One region of the Saccharopolyspora sp. MMCC62 genome, then DNA from elsewhere that is predicted to be linked to it. Evidence: riboswitches for the same ligand, from Rfam matches in the RefSeq annotation. Region 1 holds a riboswitch; each other region holds the start of a gene.
The links. Region 1 has a riboswitch for S-adenosylmethionine ahead of AC29IT_RS23305 (methionine ABC transporter ATP-binding protein). Riboswitches for the same ligand answer to the same signal wherever they lie in the genome.
Positions count from the first base shown of each region.

Region 2: another riboswitch for S-adenosylmethionine. It lies ahead of AC29IT_RS26105 (aminotransferase class V-fold PLP-dependent enzyme); the one in region 1 lies ahead of AC29IT_RS23305 (methionine ABC transporter ATP-binding protein).
Region 3: another riboswitch for S-adenosylmethionine. It lies ahead of thrC (threonine synthase); the one in region 1 lies ahead of AC29IT_RS23305 (methionine ABC transporter ATP-binding protein).

Region 1 is NZ_JBYKCM010000010.1:253,859-258,130, forward strand. Features, by position in the region: gene AC29IT_RS23295 (MetQ/NlpA family ABC transporter substrate-binding protein) at 1-762, opposite strand, end outside; gene AC29IT_RS23300 (methionine ABC transporter permease) at 862-1,545, opposite strand; gene AC29IT_RS23305 (methionine ABC transporter ATP-binding protein) at 1,542-2,564, opposite strand; SAM riboswitch class I at 2,834-2,923, opposite strand; gene rsmA (16S rRNA (adenine(1518)-N(6)/adenine(1519)-N(6))-dimethyltransferase RsmA) at 3,125-4,000, opposite strand; gene AC29IT_RS23315 (resuscitation-promoting factor) at 4,147-4,272, opposite strand, start outside.
Region 2 is NZ_JBYKCM010000014.1:37,241-41,512, forward strand. Features, by position in the region: gene ileS (isoleucine--tRNA ligase) at 1-1,837, shown strand, start outside; SAM riboswitch class IV at 1,963-2,077, shown strand; gene AC29IT_RS26105 (aminotransferase class V-fold PLP-dependent enzyme) at 2,149-3,477, shown strand; gene lspA (signal peptidase II) at 3,512-4,225, shown strand; gene AC29IT_RS26115 (RluA family pseudouridine synthase) at 4,237-4,272, shown strand, end outside.
Region 3 is NZ_JBYKCM010000005.1:251,370-255,641, reverse strand. Features, by position in the region: gene AC29IT_RS14540 (ComEC/Rec2 family competence protein) at 1-1,403, shown strand, start outside; gene thrC (threonine synthase) at 1,460-2,728, opposite strand; SAM riboswitch class I at 2,741-2,868, opposite strand; gene holA (DNA polymerase III subunit delta) at 2,975-3,958, shown strand; gene rpsT (30S ribosomal protein S20) at 4,226-4,272, opposite strand, start outside.

The DNA.
Region 1 (4,272 bases):
CTTGACCTCCGGGGAGCGCAGCAGCTCCGCCAGCTTCTGCACCCGCGGGTCCTTCGCCATCGCGGGCGAGGCGACGAGGCCGTTGGCGTACGGGTTGTTCTCCGCGCTCTCCACCGCGATCGGGTCCTTCAGCCCGGCCTTGAGCGCATAGTTGCCGTTCACGATCGCCGCGTCGACGTCGTCGACCGAGCGGGGCAGCTGGTCGCTGGAGAGCTCCTGGAACCGGATGTTCTTCGGGTTCTCCGCCACGTCGCGCACCCCGGCGCCCTGCTCTGCGCCCGGCTTCAGCTTGATGACTCCGTTGTTCTGCAGCAGTTCCAGGCTGCGGGTCTGGTTCGACGGGTCGTTGGGCAGCGCGATCCGCGCCCCGTTCGGCAGCTCCTGGAGGGACTTCACCTTCTTGGAGTAGACCGACAGCGGTTCGAGGTGCACCGTCTGCACCCATTCGAACTCACCGCCGCGCTGCGCCTGGTACTCCGCCAGGTACGGCTTGTGCTGGTAGTAGTTCGCGTCCAGCTCGCCGTTGGCGACGGCCTCGTTGGGCCGGTTGTAGTCGTCGAACTTCTCGATCTCGATCTCGATGCCGGCCTGCTCGGCGAGGTGGTCCTTGACGAACTGGAGGATCTCGCCGTGCGGCTGCGGGCTGACGCCGATGGTCAGCGGGGCCTCGGGGTCCTGCGCGGCGGGCGTGCCGGAGGCGCCGCAACCGGCCAGTGCCAGCGTCGCAGCGGTGAGCACCACGGCCAGGGAGCGAAAACGCATCGATCGCGTCCTTTCTGGAGGGCCGACCGGTGACGTGCACCGGCGGCCGGCGGGGATCGCACGTCCCCGCCGTCGGAGTGTTCCTGGTGAGCTGCGGGCCTAGCCGGTCGCGCTGCGGCGGCGGTCCACTGCTTTGGCGGTGATGTCGGTGAGCAGCTGCATGGCGAAGGCCAGCACGGCCAGCACCACCACCGAGCCGTACAGCACGCGCTCGTCGTACGCCTGGTAGCCGTCCTGGATGGCGGTGGTCCCCAGCCCGCCACCGCCGATGGCGCCGGCCATCGCCGCGTAGCCGATGAGCGCGACGGCGGTGACGCCGACGGCCCCGACCAGCGCGGCGCGGGCCTCGCCGAGCAGCACGGTCCACACGATCCGCCACCGGCTCGAACCGGTGGTGATCGCGGCTTCGACGACGGTGAAGCTCACTTCCCGCAACGCGTTCTGCGTCAACCGCGCGAAGAACGGCACGGCGCCGACGACCAGCGGGACGATCACCGCGGTGCTGCCGATGGACGTGCCCACCAACAACCTGGTGAAGGAGGCCAGCACCACCAGCAGCACCACGAACGGCACGGACCGCACCACGTCGACGACCACACCGAGGATCCGGTGCAGCGTCGGACGCGGGCTGAGCCCGACCGGAGAACTCAGGTGCAGGAACACGCCCAGCGGCAGTCCACCGAGGACCGCCAGCAGGGTCGAGACCAGCACCATGTAGAGCGTTTCGGCGGTGGCACCGCCGAGCAGCTCCGCTACTTCCGCCCAAGGGGTCGGATCACTCACGCCGCGACTCCATCAACACTGACCGGGGTGCGCCGCACGTGCGCGTCCCGGTCGACCATCCACTTCAGGGCCGACTCGGACCGCTCACCGGCGAGTCCGATGCGGAACTTCGCCACCGGGGTGTCGCCGAGCCGGGTGAGCCCGCCGCCGAGGATGGACAGCTCCACCCCGAACCGGCTCGCGGCCTCGGGCAGCAGCGCGCCGACAGCGGCGAAGCCGACGAGGACCACTTCGGCGACCACGTCGTGGCGCACCCCGGGCACGACCGGTGCCTGGTCGGTCTCGGGCAGCAGGCTGGTGCTGACCCGGCTGCCGGGTTCGGCGACGAGGTCGAGCACCTTGCCATGCTCGACGAGCTTGCCGCCTTCGAGCACCGCCACGTCGTCGGCGATGCGCCGCACCACGCCCATGTCGTGGGTGACCACCAGAACGGTGACGCCCAGTTCGGAGCGGGCCCGGTCCAGCACGGTGAGCACCGAGTCGGTGGTGCCCGGGTCCAGCGCCGAGGTCGGCTCGTCGGCCAGCAGCACCGAGGGCTTGGCGGCCAGCGCGCGGGCGACCGCGATGCGCTGCCGCTGCCCGCCGGAGAGCCGGTCCGGGTAGATCGGCGCCTTCTCGGTGAGCCCCACCAGGTCGAGCAGTTCGGCGACGCGGCTGCGGCGCTGCGGCGCGGGCATCCCGGCGGCTTCCAGCGGGAGCGCCACGTTGCCCGCGGCGGTGCGCTGCCGCAGCAGCGAGTCGCCCTGGGGAACGACGCCGATGTGGCGGCGGGCGGCGCGCAGCGCGGCGCCTTCGAGGGAGACGAGGTCGGTGCCGTCGACGCGGATGGCGCCGCGGTCCGGCTTCTCCAGCAGGGCGATGCACCGGGCGAGGGTGGACTTGCCCGCGCCGCTGGGTCCGACGACGCCGAGCACGGCGCCCGCCGGGACCTCCAGCGACACGTCGTCGAGGGCGACGACGTCGGACCGGTCGGACTGGTCGGGCCGGAAGGACTTGGTGAGGTTCTCGACTGTGATCACGATCGCGCTCCGCATCAGCTCACGCCGACCTGCGGACATGCCGCGGCCGGGCGGGGAGGAACAGAAGGGCCTGGTGGGGCGGTGACGACTGGGGCCGTCAGCCGGCGAGGCGACAGGCCGTCGTGGTGCGGCGTCCGTGATCGATAACCCGGCGCTGGGTCAACGCGAGCCCGTGCGGACCGGAGCCGACGCGAGCGCGACCACCGCGGGCCCGCCTGCGGCTGGACCGGGGCGCACGTTCACCTGCGAGCAGAGTTTCAGACACCACAACTCCATCGACCCTGGCGTTAGCACCTGCTCCGGTGGAGTGGTTGCTGCGGCGTCGTGGAGCCAGGTCTCTCAGCCGCTCGGGATGGATTTCCCGAATAGTAGAACGCAGCGGCGTCGGGAGGCGCAAGCCAAAAGCCGTCACTATGTGGAATCGTTTGACAAATCACATCCCCCTACTGAGCAGGAGACATGTCTGGTCGTGAATATTCCAGTGACCTTATGTGAGCAGCGCTACGGTTTTCCGCCTGGACGGAGCAACGCGACCCCCGAGGGTGCGACGCAGCGGAACGTCAGCGCGCCGATCCCGCGCCCGCCTCGGCCACCCGGGCGAAATCGGCCACCGTGAGCTGCTCGCCGCGCGCCGACGGGTCCACCCCGGCCGCCCGCAGCACCTCCTCGGCGCGCGCCGCCGAACCGGCCCAGCCGGACAGCGCCGCCCGCAAGGTCTTGCGCCGCTGCGCGAACGCCGCGTCCACCGCCGCGAACACCTGCGCCCGGGGCGCCGCCGACGGCGGGTCCACCCGGGAGAAGGACACCAGCCCGGAATCCACGTTCGGCACCGGCCAGAACACGTTGCGCGGCACCGGACCCGCGCGCCGGACGTCGGCGAACCACGCGGCCTTCACGCTCGGCACCCCGTAGGTGCGGCCGCCCGGCTTCGCGGCCAGCCGGTCGGCGACCTCGGACTGCACCATCACCAGACCGGTGCGCAGCGACGGCAGCTCCGCCAGCAGGTGCAGCACCACCGGCACCGCCACGTTGTACGGCAGGTTCGCGACCAGCGCGGTCGGCTGCGGCTCGGCGAAGTCGGCGGCCCGCACCCGCAGCGCGTCGGCGGGCAGCACCCGCAACCGGTCCCGCAGTTCGGGGGCGAATTCGGCGGCGGTGCGCGGCAACCGCTCGGCGAGCACTGGGTCGATCTCCACCGCCACCACTCCGGCGGACTCCGGCAGCAGCGCCAAGGTCAGCGAGCCCAGCCCGGGACCGACCTCCAGCACCACGTCCTCCGCGGTGAGACCGGCCGCCCCGACGATGCGGCGCACCGTGTTCGAGTCGTGCACGAAGTTCTGGCCGAGCCGTTTCGTCGGCCGGATCCCGAGTTCCCCCGCCAGCCGGCGAACATCGGCCGGCCCGAGCAACCGCGCCTGGTTCGCGTGCTGTTCCACGAGGTCAAAGCTACCCGCGCCCGCTTCCCGCACCGCGCCCGCCCTCCCCCGCGCTGATCAGGGCCGCGCCGATCAGGGCCGCGAACGCGAACGACCGGTCACCGGCACGAGGCCGATGACCGGTCGGGGAACGCGGAGGTCGCCGCTCAGCCGAGGCCGAGCTTCGAGGAGCAACCCGGCCAGGCGCCGTAGCTGCCGCCGCGGGCGTCGCGCACCTTGGTGGCCACCGAGATCTGCTGCTCCCGGCTCGCCTGGTGCGGGTAGGCCGCGTA
Region 2 (4,272 bases), on a different contig from region 1:
GGACCGCATGGTCGAGCTCAACCAGCAGATCAACTGGGTGCCGGGGCACATCCGGGACGGCCAGTTCGGCAAGTGGCTGTCCAACGCCCGCGACTGGAACATCTCGCGGAACCGGTTCTGGGGTTCGCCGATCCCGGTGTGGACCTCGGACGACCCGGCGCACCCGCGCACCGACGTGTACGGCTCGCTGGACGAGCTGGAGCGCGACTTCGGGGTGCGGCCCGCCGACCTGCACCGGCCGAACATCGACGAGCTGACCCGGCCGAACCCGGACGACCCGACCGGCAAGTCCACCATGCGGCGGGTGCCGGAGGTGCTGGACTGCTGGTTCGAGTCCGGGGCGATGCCGTTCGCGCAGGTCCACTACCCGTTCGAGAACGCCGACTGGTTCGAGCACCACTACCCGGGCGACTTCATCGTCGAGTACAACGGCCAGTCCCGCGGCTGGTTCTACCTGCTGCACGTGCTGGCGACCGCGCTGTTCGACCGGCCCGCGTTCTCCAACGTGGTCGCGCACGGCATCGTGCTCGGCGACGACGGCATGAAGATGTCGAAGTCGAAGAACAACTACCCGGACGTCAACGAGGTCTTCGACCGCGACGGTTCGGACGCGATGCGCTGGTTCCTGATGGCCAGCCCGATCCTGCGCGGCGGCGACCTCGTGGTCACCGAGCGCGGCATCCGGGATGCGGTGCGCCAGGCCGTGCTGCCGCTGTGGAACTCCTGGTACTTCCTGGCGCTGTACGCCAACGCCGAAGGCGTCGAGGGCCGGTTCCGGGTGGACAGCGAGCACGTGCTGGACCGCTACGTGCTCGCCAAGACCCACGAGCTCGTCGGCGACGTGCAGGCCGCGATGGACGTGTTCGACCCGGCGGGGGCGTGCGCCAGCGTCCGGGACTTCCTGGAGGTCCTGACGAACTGGTACGTGCGCCGCTCCCGGGACCGGTTCTGGGCCGGGGACGCCGATGCCATCGACACGCTGCACACCGTGCTGGAGGTGACCTCCCGGGTGGTGGCGCCGCTGCTGCCGCTGACCGCGGAGGCGGTGTGGCGCGGGCTCACCGGTGGCCGTTCGGTGCACCTGGCCGACTGGCCGCTGGTCGACGAGCTGCCCGCGGACGCGGCGCTGGTCTCGGCGATGGACCGGGTGCGGCAGGTGTGCTCCTCGGTGCTGGCCCTGCGGAAGTCGAACTCGCGGCGCGTCCGGCTGCCGCTGGCGAAGCTGGTCGTGGCCATGCCGGAAGCCGGCTCGCTGGAGCCGTTCGTGGACCTGATCCGGGACGAGGTGAACGTCAAGGAGGTCGAGCTGACCACCGACGTCGCCGCGCACGGCCGGTTCGAGATCGCCGTGAACGCCCGCGCCGCAGGACCCCGGCTCGGCAAGGACGTGCAGCGGGTGATCAAGGCCGTGAAGTCCGGCGACTGGACCCGGAACGCGGCGGGGGCCGTCGTCGCGGACGGCACCGAACTCCAGGAGGGCGAGTTCACCGAGCGGCTGGTGTCCACCGACTCCGGTGCCGCGGCCGCGCTGCCGGGCGGGGCCGGGCTGGTGGTGCTGGACTGCGACGTCACCTCGGAGCTGGCCGCCGAAGGCGTGGCCCGCGACCTGGTGCGCGTCGTGCAGCAGGCGCGCCGGGACGCCGGGTTCGAGATCTCCGACCGCATCCGCGTCGAGGTCTCCGCGCCCGCGGAGGTGCTGGCCGCGGTGGACGCGCACCGCGAGTTCATCGCTGCCGAAACCCTCGCCGATGTCGTGTCCGAGGGCGCGGCCGCGGGTGGTTCCGCGGGCAGCGTCGGGGACGGCGTGGACGTCTCGGTCGCCGTCGAACGCGTCTGATCGGCCGCCCCCGGGCGGGTCCGCGAGATCCTTCGCGGACCCGCCCGGACGGGCGTGGCACACCTCCCACTTCGCACCGGACGGTTGCGCGCGGCGGGGGGTGGTCCTTAAGGTTCGTCGTCGAAGGTCATGAGTGCCAGCGGGAAACCCCGGTTTGCTGGCCGGCAACCCTCCTACCGCGGTGGGGTGCCCCGGGTGAGGACCTGGCCGATCGCGCAGGGCGGTCGGCAAGCGCGGGCCCCGAATGCTCCGGGCCCGGTGAGGCCCCAGGAGGCATCGTGTCGTCAGCCGTTCGCTCCGCCGCCGGTGAGATCGCCGAAACCCCGATCTGGTCCGTCGTGGACTCCGTTCCCGTGGTGCCCGCGGTCGTCGGCGCGCAGCTGCAGGTCCCGCTGGTCACCGGCGGTTCCGCCGAGTACGCCAACCTGGACCACGGGGCCAGCGCGCCCTGCCTGAACGCGGTGCGCGACGCCGTGAACGAGCTGCTGCCCTGGTACGCCAGCGTGCACCGCGGCGCCGGGTTCGCCTCCCAGGTGTGCACCCGGGTCTACGAGGGCGCTCGGGACGTGCTGCGCCGCTTCGTCGGCGCCCGCCGCACCGACTCGGTGATCTTCACCCGGAACACCACGGACGCGCTGAACCTGCTGGCCGGTGCGCTGCCCGCGGACACCTCGGTGGTCGTGTTCGACACCGAGCACCACGCGGCGCTGCTGCCGTGGGCGGGGGAGCGGCTGCACCGCCTCGACATCCCGGAGAGCCCGCAGGACGCGGTGCGGCTGCTCGACGCCGCGCTCGCCGAGTGCGCCGACGGGCCGAAGCTCGCGGTGCTGACCGGCGCCTCCAACGTGACCGGCGAGCTGTGGCCGATCGCCGAACTCGCCCGCGTCGCGCGTGCGCACGGCGCCCGCACCGTGCTCGACGCCGCCCAGCTCGCCCCGCACCGCCCGATCCGCATCGCCGACCTCGGCGTGGACCACGCGGTGCTGTCCGGCCACAAGCTCTACGCCCCGTTCGGCGCGGGCGCGCTCATCGGCCGCGACGACTGGCTGGACCGGGCCGAGCCGTACCTGGCCGGGGGCGGCGCCACCCGCTCGGTCCCCGACGAGGGCGAGATCGACTGGAACACCGGTCCCGAAAGGCACGAGGCCGGGTCGCCGAACACGGTCGGCGTGCACGCGCTCGCCAAGGCCTGCGAGGTGATCGCCGAGCACGCCGAGGCGATCGAGGGGCACGAGGACCTGCTGCTGCGCAGGCTCCGCGCCGGGCTCGCCACCGTGCCCGGGCTGCGCGAGCTGAGCCTGTTCGGGCCCGAGCACGACCGGGTCGGCGTGGTCGGCTTCACCGTGGACGGCCAGGACCCGGGCCTGCTGGCCGCGGCGCTGTCCGCGGAGCACGGCATCGGCGTGCGGGACGGGCTGTTCTGCGCGCACCGCGCCGTGCGGCACCTGCTGGCAGGCACCGACGCGCAGCGCGCGGTCCGGATCAGCCTCGGCCTCGGCACCACCGTCGAGCACGTGGACCGGATCGTCACCGCGCTGCGCGAGCTGGTCGCCCACGGGCCGCAGTGGAGCTACGAACTGGACGGCGGCCGCTGGGTGCCCGCCGACGATCCGCGCGAGTTCCCCGCCGCGTTGGCGTGAGCCGCTGCGAACGACCGATCGGCGGTCGGGGAGAATGGGCCGGGTGAACACCGAGCAGTCCGACTCCGAGCAGCCCGGATCGAACCCCGCCGACGGCGCGGGCTCGACCTCAGAACCGGAAGCGCGACCCGCCGCGGGCGGGGACGGCGGTACCGCCGCAGGCGAGCCGGACTCGGGTTCGGACGTCGCCGGGGCGACCGCGGTCGAACCCGCCGGTGGCCGCGCGCCGCGGAAGCTGCTGGTCCTGCTGTTCGGGGTGGCGGCGCTGCTGCTGGCCGCGGACGTGCTGACCAAGATCGCCGCCGTCGCCCGGCTCGACGGGCGGCCACCGCTGGAGCTGTTCGGCGGTGCCGTGTACCTGGTGCTGGTGCGCAACCCGGGGGCCGCGTTCTCGCTGGCCACCGGCATGACCTGGCTGCTGGCGCTGCTGGCGATCGCCGTCGTCGGCGTCATCGTGTGGCTGGCGCCGAAGCTGCGCTCCACCGGCTGGGCCGTGGGGCTCGGCCTGGTGCTGGGCGGGGCCTGCGGGAACCTGGTCGACCGGCTGTTCCGGGAACCGGGGCCGCTGCGCGGGCACGTGGTGGACTTCGTGTCGCTGTTCGCGCCGGACGGCAGCGTGTGGCCGGTGTTCAACGTCGCCGACTCGTCCATCGTGTGCGGCGGAATCCTCGTGGTGCTCCTGTCGCTGTTCGGCCGGGATTACGACGGCTCCGTGCACACCCGCAAGAAGCGCGAGGACCGGGCATGAGCGATCTGCGGATGCTCCCGGTCCCGGACGGCCTCGAAGGCATGCGG
Region 3 (4,272 bases), on a different contig from region 1:
GCGAGCGCTCGGCACTGCCGACCTTGGCGGGCAGCGTCATCGGCCTGCTGCTGCTCGCTCCCGGGCTGGCGACCACGGCGGGTTTCGCGCTGTCGGTGGCGGCGACGGCGGGACTGGTGCTGCTGGCACCCGGCTGGTCGGCGGCGCTGCACGCCAGGGGAGTGCCGGTCGGGCTCGCCGAGGCGCTCGCGGTGCCCGCGGCGGCGCACCTGGTCACCGCGCCGCTGGTGGCCGCGATCTCCGGACAGGTCAGCCTGGTCGCGGTGGTGGCGAACCTGCTGGCCGGGCCGCTCGTGGCACCCGCGACGGTGCTCGGGGTCGCGGCGACGGTGGTGGCCCCGTGGTGGGCGCTGCCGGCGAAGGCGCTGGTGTGGCTGGCAGGACCCGAACTGGAGTGGGTGCTCGCGGTCGCCCGGCACTCGGCGGCCGTGCCGGGGGCGGTCGTCGACTGGCCGTCCGGTGCGGTGGGCGGGATCGCGCTGGCGGTGCTCTCAGCGGTGCTGCTGATCGTGCTGCGCGGCCGCATCGCCCGGCTGGTGCTGATCAGCGCGGTGCTGGTCGTCGTGGTGGTGGTGATCCCGGTCCGCCAGCAGGTGTTCCCCTGGCCGGCGCCGGGCTGGTCGATGGTCGCCTGCGACGTGGGGCAGGGCGACGGGCTGGTGCTGGCCACCGGGCGGGACCGGGAAGCGGTCGTGGTCGACACCGGACCGGACCCGGCGCTGATGGCGGAGTGCCTGCGCCGCTTGCGGATCCGCAGCGTCCCGCTGGTGCTGCTGACCCACCTGCACGCCGACCACGTCGGCGGCATCTCGGCGGTGCTGTCCGGACGGCAGGTCGGTGCGGTCGCGGTCGGGCCGTTGGACGAACCGGCCTGGGCGGCCCGGGAAGTGCGGGCGGCCGCCCGCGCGCACCGGGCACCCGTCATCCCGCTGCGCGCGGGACAGCGGTTGCAGTGGCCGGAACTGGTGCTCGACGTGCTCGGGCCGCGGGGAACGCTCGCCCGCAGCACGTCCGCGGAGGACGCCAACGACGCGTCGCTGGTGGTCAAGGCGACCACCCCGGCGGGACGGGTGCTGCTGACCGGGGATATCGCGCTGCCCGGGCAGGCCGCGCTGCTCACGTCAGGTGCGGACCTGCGGGCGGAGGTGCTCAAGGTGCCGCACCACGGGTCCCGGTTCACGACGCCGCGGCTGCTCGCACAGGTGCGCCCGCGGCTGGCGGTGATCAGCGTCGGCGCCGGGAACGACTACGGCCACCCGAGCCCGCTCATCCTGGGCGAGCTGCAGCGGCTGGGTGCGCGGATCCACCGCACGGACCGGTCCGGGGACATCGCGATCGTCCCGGGCCGTGGCGGGAGCACCGCGGTGGAGCGGGGCGATCCGCTGCGGCCGGACGAGAAGTGACCGGCGCACCGGTCCGGGACCGTGGGCCGCGGTGCTCCGCGGCCCACGGCCACCGATCACAGGCCGAGGGCCTCGTTCACGGCATCGGTGTTCGGGGCGACGGTCGCCTTCGGCCCGACCTGGTCCTGCACGGCGTCCAGCGTCTTGAGGCCGTCGCCGGTGATGAGCAGCACCGTCTCCTGGTCCGGGTCGATCTGACCGGCCTCGATGAGCTTCTTCGCGGTCGCGACGGTGACGCCACCGGCGGTCTCGGCGAAGATCCCCTCGGTGCGGGCCAGCAGCCGGATACCGGCGACGACCTCTTCGTCGGTGACGTCCTCGATGGCCCCGCCGGTGCGCCGGACCACGTCCAGCACGTACGGGCCGTCGGCGGGAGCACCGATCGCCAGCGAACGCGCGATGGTGTCCGGGCGGACCGGCTGCACCACGTCGTGGTTCTGCTTGAACGCGCTGGCCACCGGCGAGCAACCGTTGGCCTGCGCGCCGAAGATCCGGTACGGGCTCTGCTCGACCAGACCGGTCTGGCCGAGCTCGCGGAAGCCCTTGTCCACCTTGGTCAGCTGCGAACCGGAGGCGATGGGCACCACGATCTGCTCCGGCAGCCGCCAGCCGAGCTGCTCAGCGACCTCGAACCCGAGGGTCTTGGAGCCCTCCGAGTAGTACGGCCGCACGTTGACGTTGACGAACGCCCAGTCCTCGTGCTCGGCGGCGAGCTCGGTCGCCAGCCGGTTCACGTCGTCGTAGTTGCCGTCCACCGCGAGCAGCGAGCCGTCGTAGACCGCGCTCATCAGGATCTTCGCCCGCTCCAGGTTGGACGGGACGAGGACCACCGAGTCCCAGCCGGCGCGGGCCGCGGCGGCGGCGACGGCGTTGGCGAGGTTGCCGGTGGACGGGCAGGCCAGCACCTTGAACCCGAACTCGCGGGCGGCGGCCAGCGCGACCGCGACCACGCGGTCCTTGAAGGAGTGCGTCGGGTTGCCGGTGTCGTCCTTGATCCAGATCCGCTTGACGCCGAGCGCCTTCGCGAGGTTGTCCGCGCGCACCAGCCTGGTACAGCCGGGCTCGGTGTTCGGGTGCTCCTCGACGTTCGTCGGCACCGGCAGCAGCTTCTTGTAGCGCCAGATGGAGCGGGGGCCTGCCTCGATGTCCTCGCGGCGGATGCGCCCGAAGTCGTAGGCGACCTCCAGCGGCGAGAAGTCCTCCAGGGACACGAACTCGGGCGCCAGCGGCTGGCGGTGCCCCTCTTCCTTCGACACCAGCTCGACGGCCGGACCGAGGTCGTAGGTCTTGCCGGTGGAGTTCGGGGCATGGGCGGCAGCGGTCATCGCGAGGTCCTTTCCTCATCTGTCCCGCGGGCGGGTCGGAGTTGGCACCAATTTCTTCGACTACCTCGCGAATGCCGCGAAAGGTCGAGATGGTTGCCGGGGCTTCATCGGGCCGTTCCCTCTGCCCCTCTGGATGAGCTATTCGGTTGTGGCTGCAACGTTACGGGAGGCCGCCGCATCCTGGCCAGCACGGGTACCGGCGCACGGACCGGCGGTGGTGTCGCAGGGTCGTGCGACGATGCCCCTATGAGTTCGCCGTCGGTGGTCTGCGATCCGCTGCACCTGATCCTCGGGGACGAGGAACTGCTGGTGGAGCGCGCGCTGTGGGAGGCGGTCGGAGCGGCCCGCGCGGCCGATCCGGAAACCGAGCTGCGCAGGATCAAAGTGAGTGAACTCACCCCGCCGGAGCTGGACGAACTGCTGAGCCCTTCGTTGTTCGCCGAAGGCCGCGTGGTGGCGCTGGAAGCCGCTCAGGACGCGGGCAAGGAGATCGCCGAGGCGATCCTGTCGCATGCGCGGCAGCCCGCGGACGGCGTGGTGCTGGTGATCGTGCACAGCGGAGGCGGCCGCGGGAAGAACGCCAAGGAGCTGCCGAGCGCGTTGCGCAAGCTCAACGCCCGCGTCACCGAGTGCAACAAGATCACGAAGGGGCCGCAGCGGGAGGCCTTCGTCAAGGACGAGGTGCGTCGCGCGGGTGGCCGCATCGACGCCGCCGGAGTCGGCGCGCTGATCGAGACGGTCGGCTTCGACCTGCGCGAGCTGTCCTCGGCGGCCTCCCAGCTGGTCGCCGACACCGGCGGGAAGGTCGACGAGTCGGAGGTGCGCCGGTACCACCGCGGCCGTGCCGAGGTGACCGGCTTCGCGGTGGCCGAGAAAGCCGTCACCGGTGACCTGGCCGGAGCGCTGGAAGCGCTGCGCTGGGCGCTGCAGCTGGGCGTCGCGCACGTGCTGATCGCGGACGCCCTGGCCGATTCGGTGCGCACCATCGGCCGCGTCGCCGCCTACGGCCGAGGCGACCCGTTCCGGCTCGCCGGAGACCTCGGCATGCCCGCGTGGAAGGTGAAGAAGGCGCAGGCGCAGGCCAGGGGCTGGAGCAGCGCCACCGTCGCTGAGGCGTTGCGCGCGGTCGCCGTGCTGAACGCGGACGTCAAGGGCATGGCCGCCGACGCGGACCACGCGCTGGAGCGCGCCGTGCTGCGGCTGGTCGAACTGCACTCCTCCCGGAACTGACCCGCGGTCGTCGTCACCCGGCGAGCCCCGCCCGCACCGTCCGGCGACGATCATCGCCGGTGCCCGGTGCCCGGTGCCCGGTGCCCGGTGCCCGGTGCCCGGTGCCCGGTGCCGCACGAACGGCACGCGAGCCCTCAACCCCGCGCGCGGGAACTACTGAGCCCGCGGCCTGCCCCCCTAGAACGCGAAGCGGGGCCCGTCCCCGGAAGGACGGGCCCCGCTTCGGGCCGGTGCGCGTGCCGGACGGAGGCCCGGCCGCGCTCGGGCTCAGAGCTTGTTGACGGCCTGCGCCAGCGCCGACTTCTTGTTCGCGG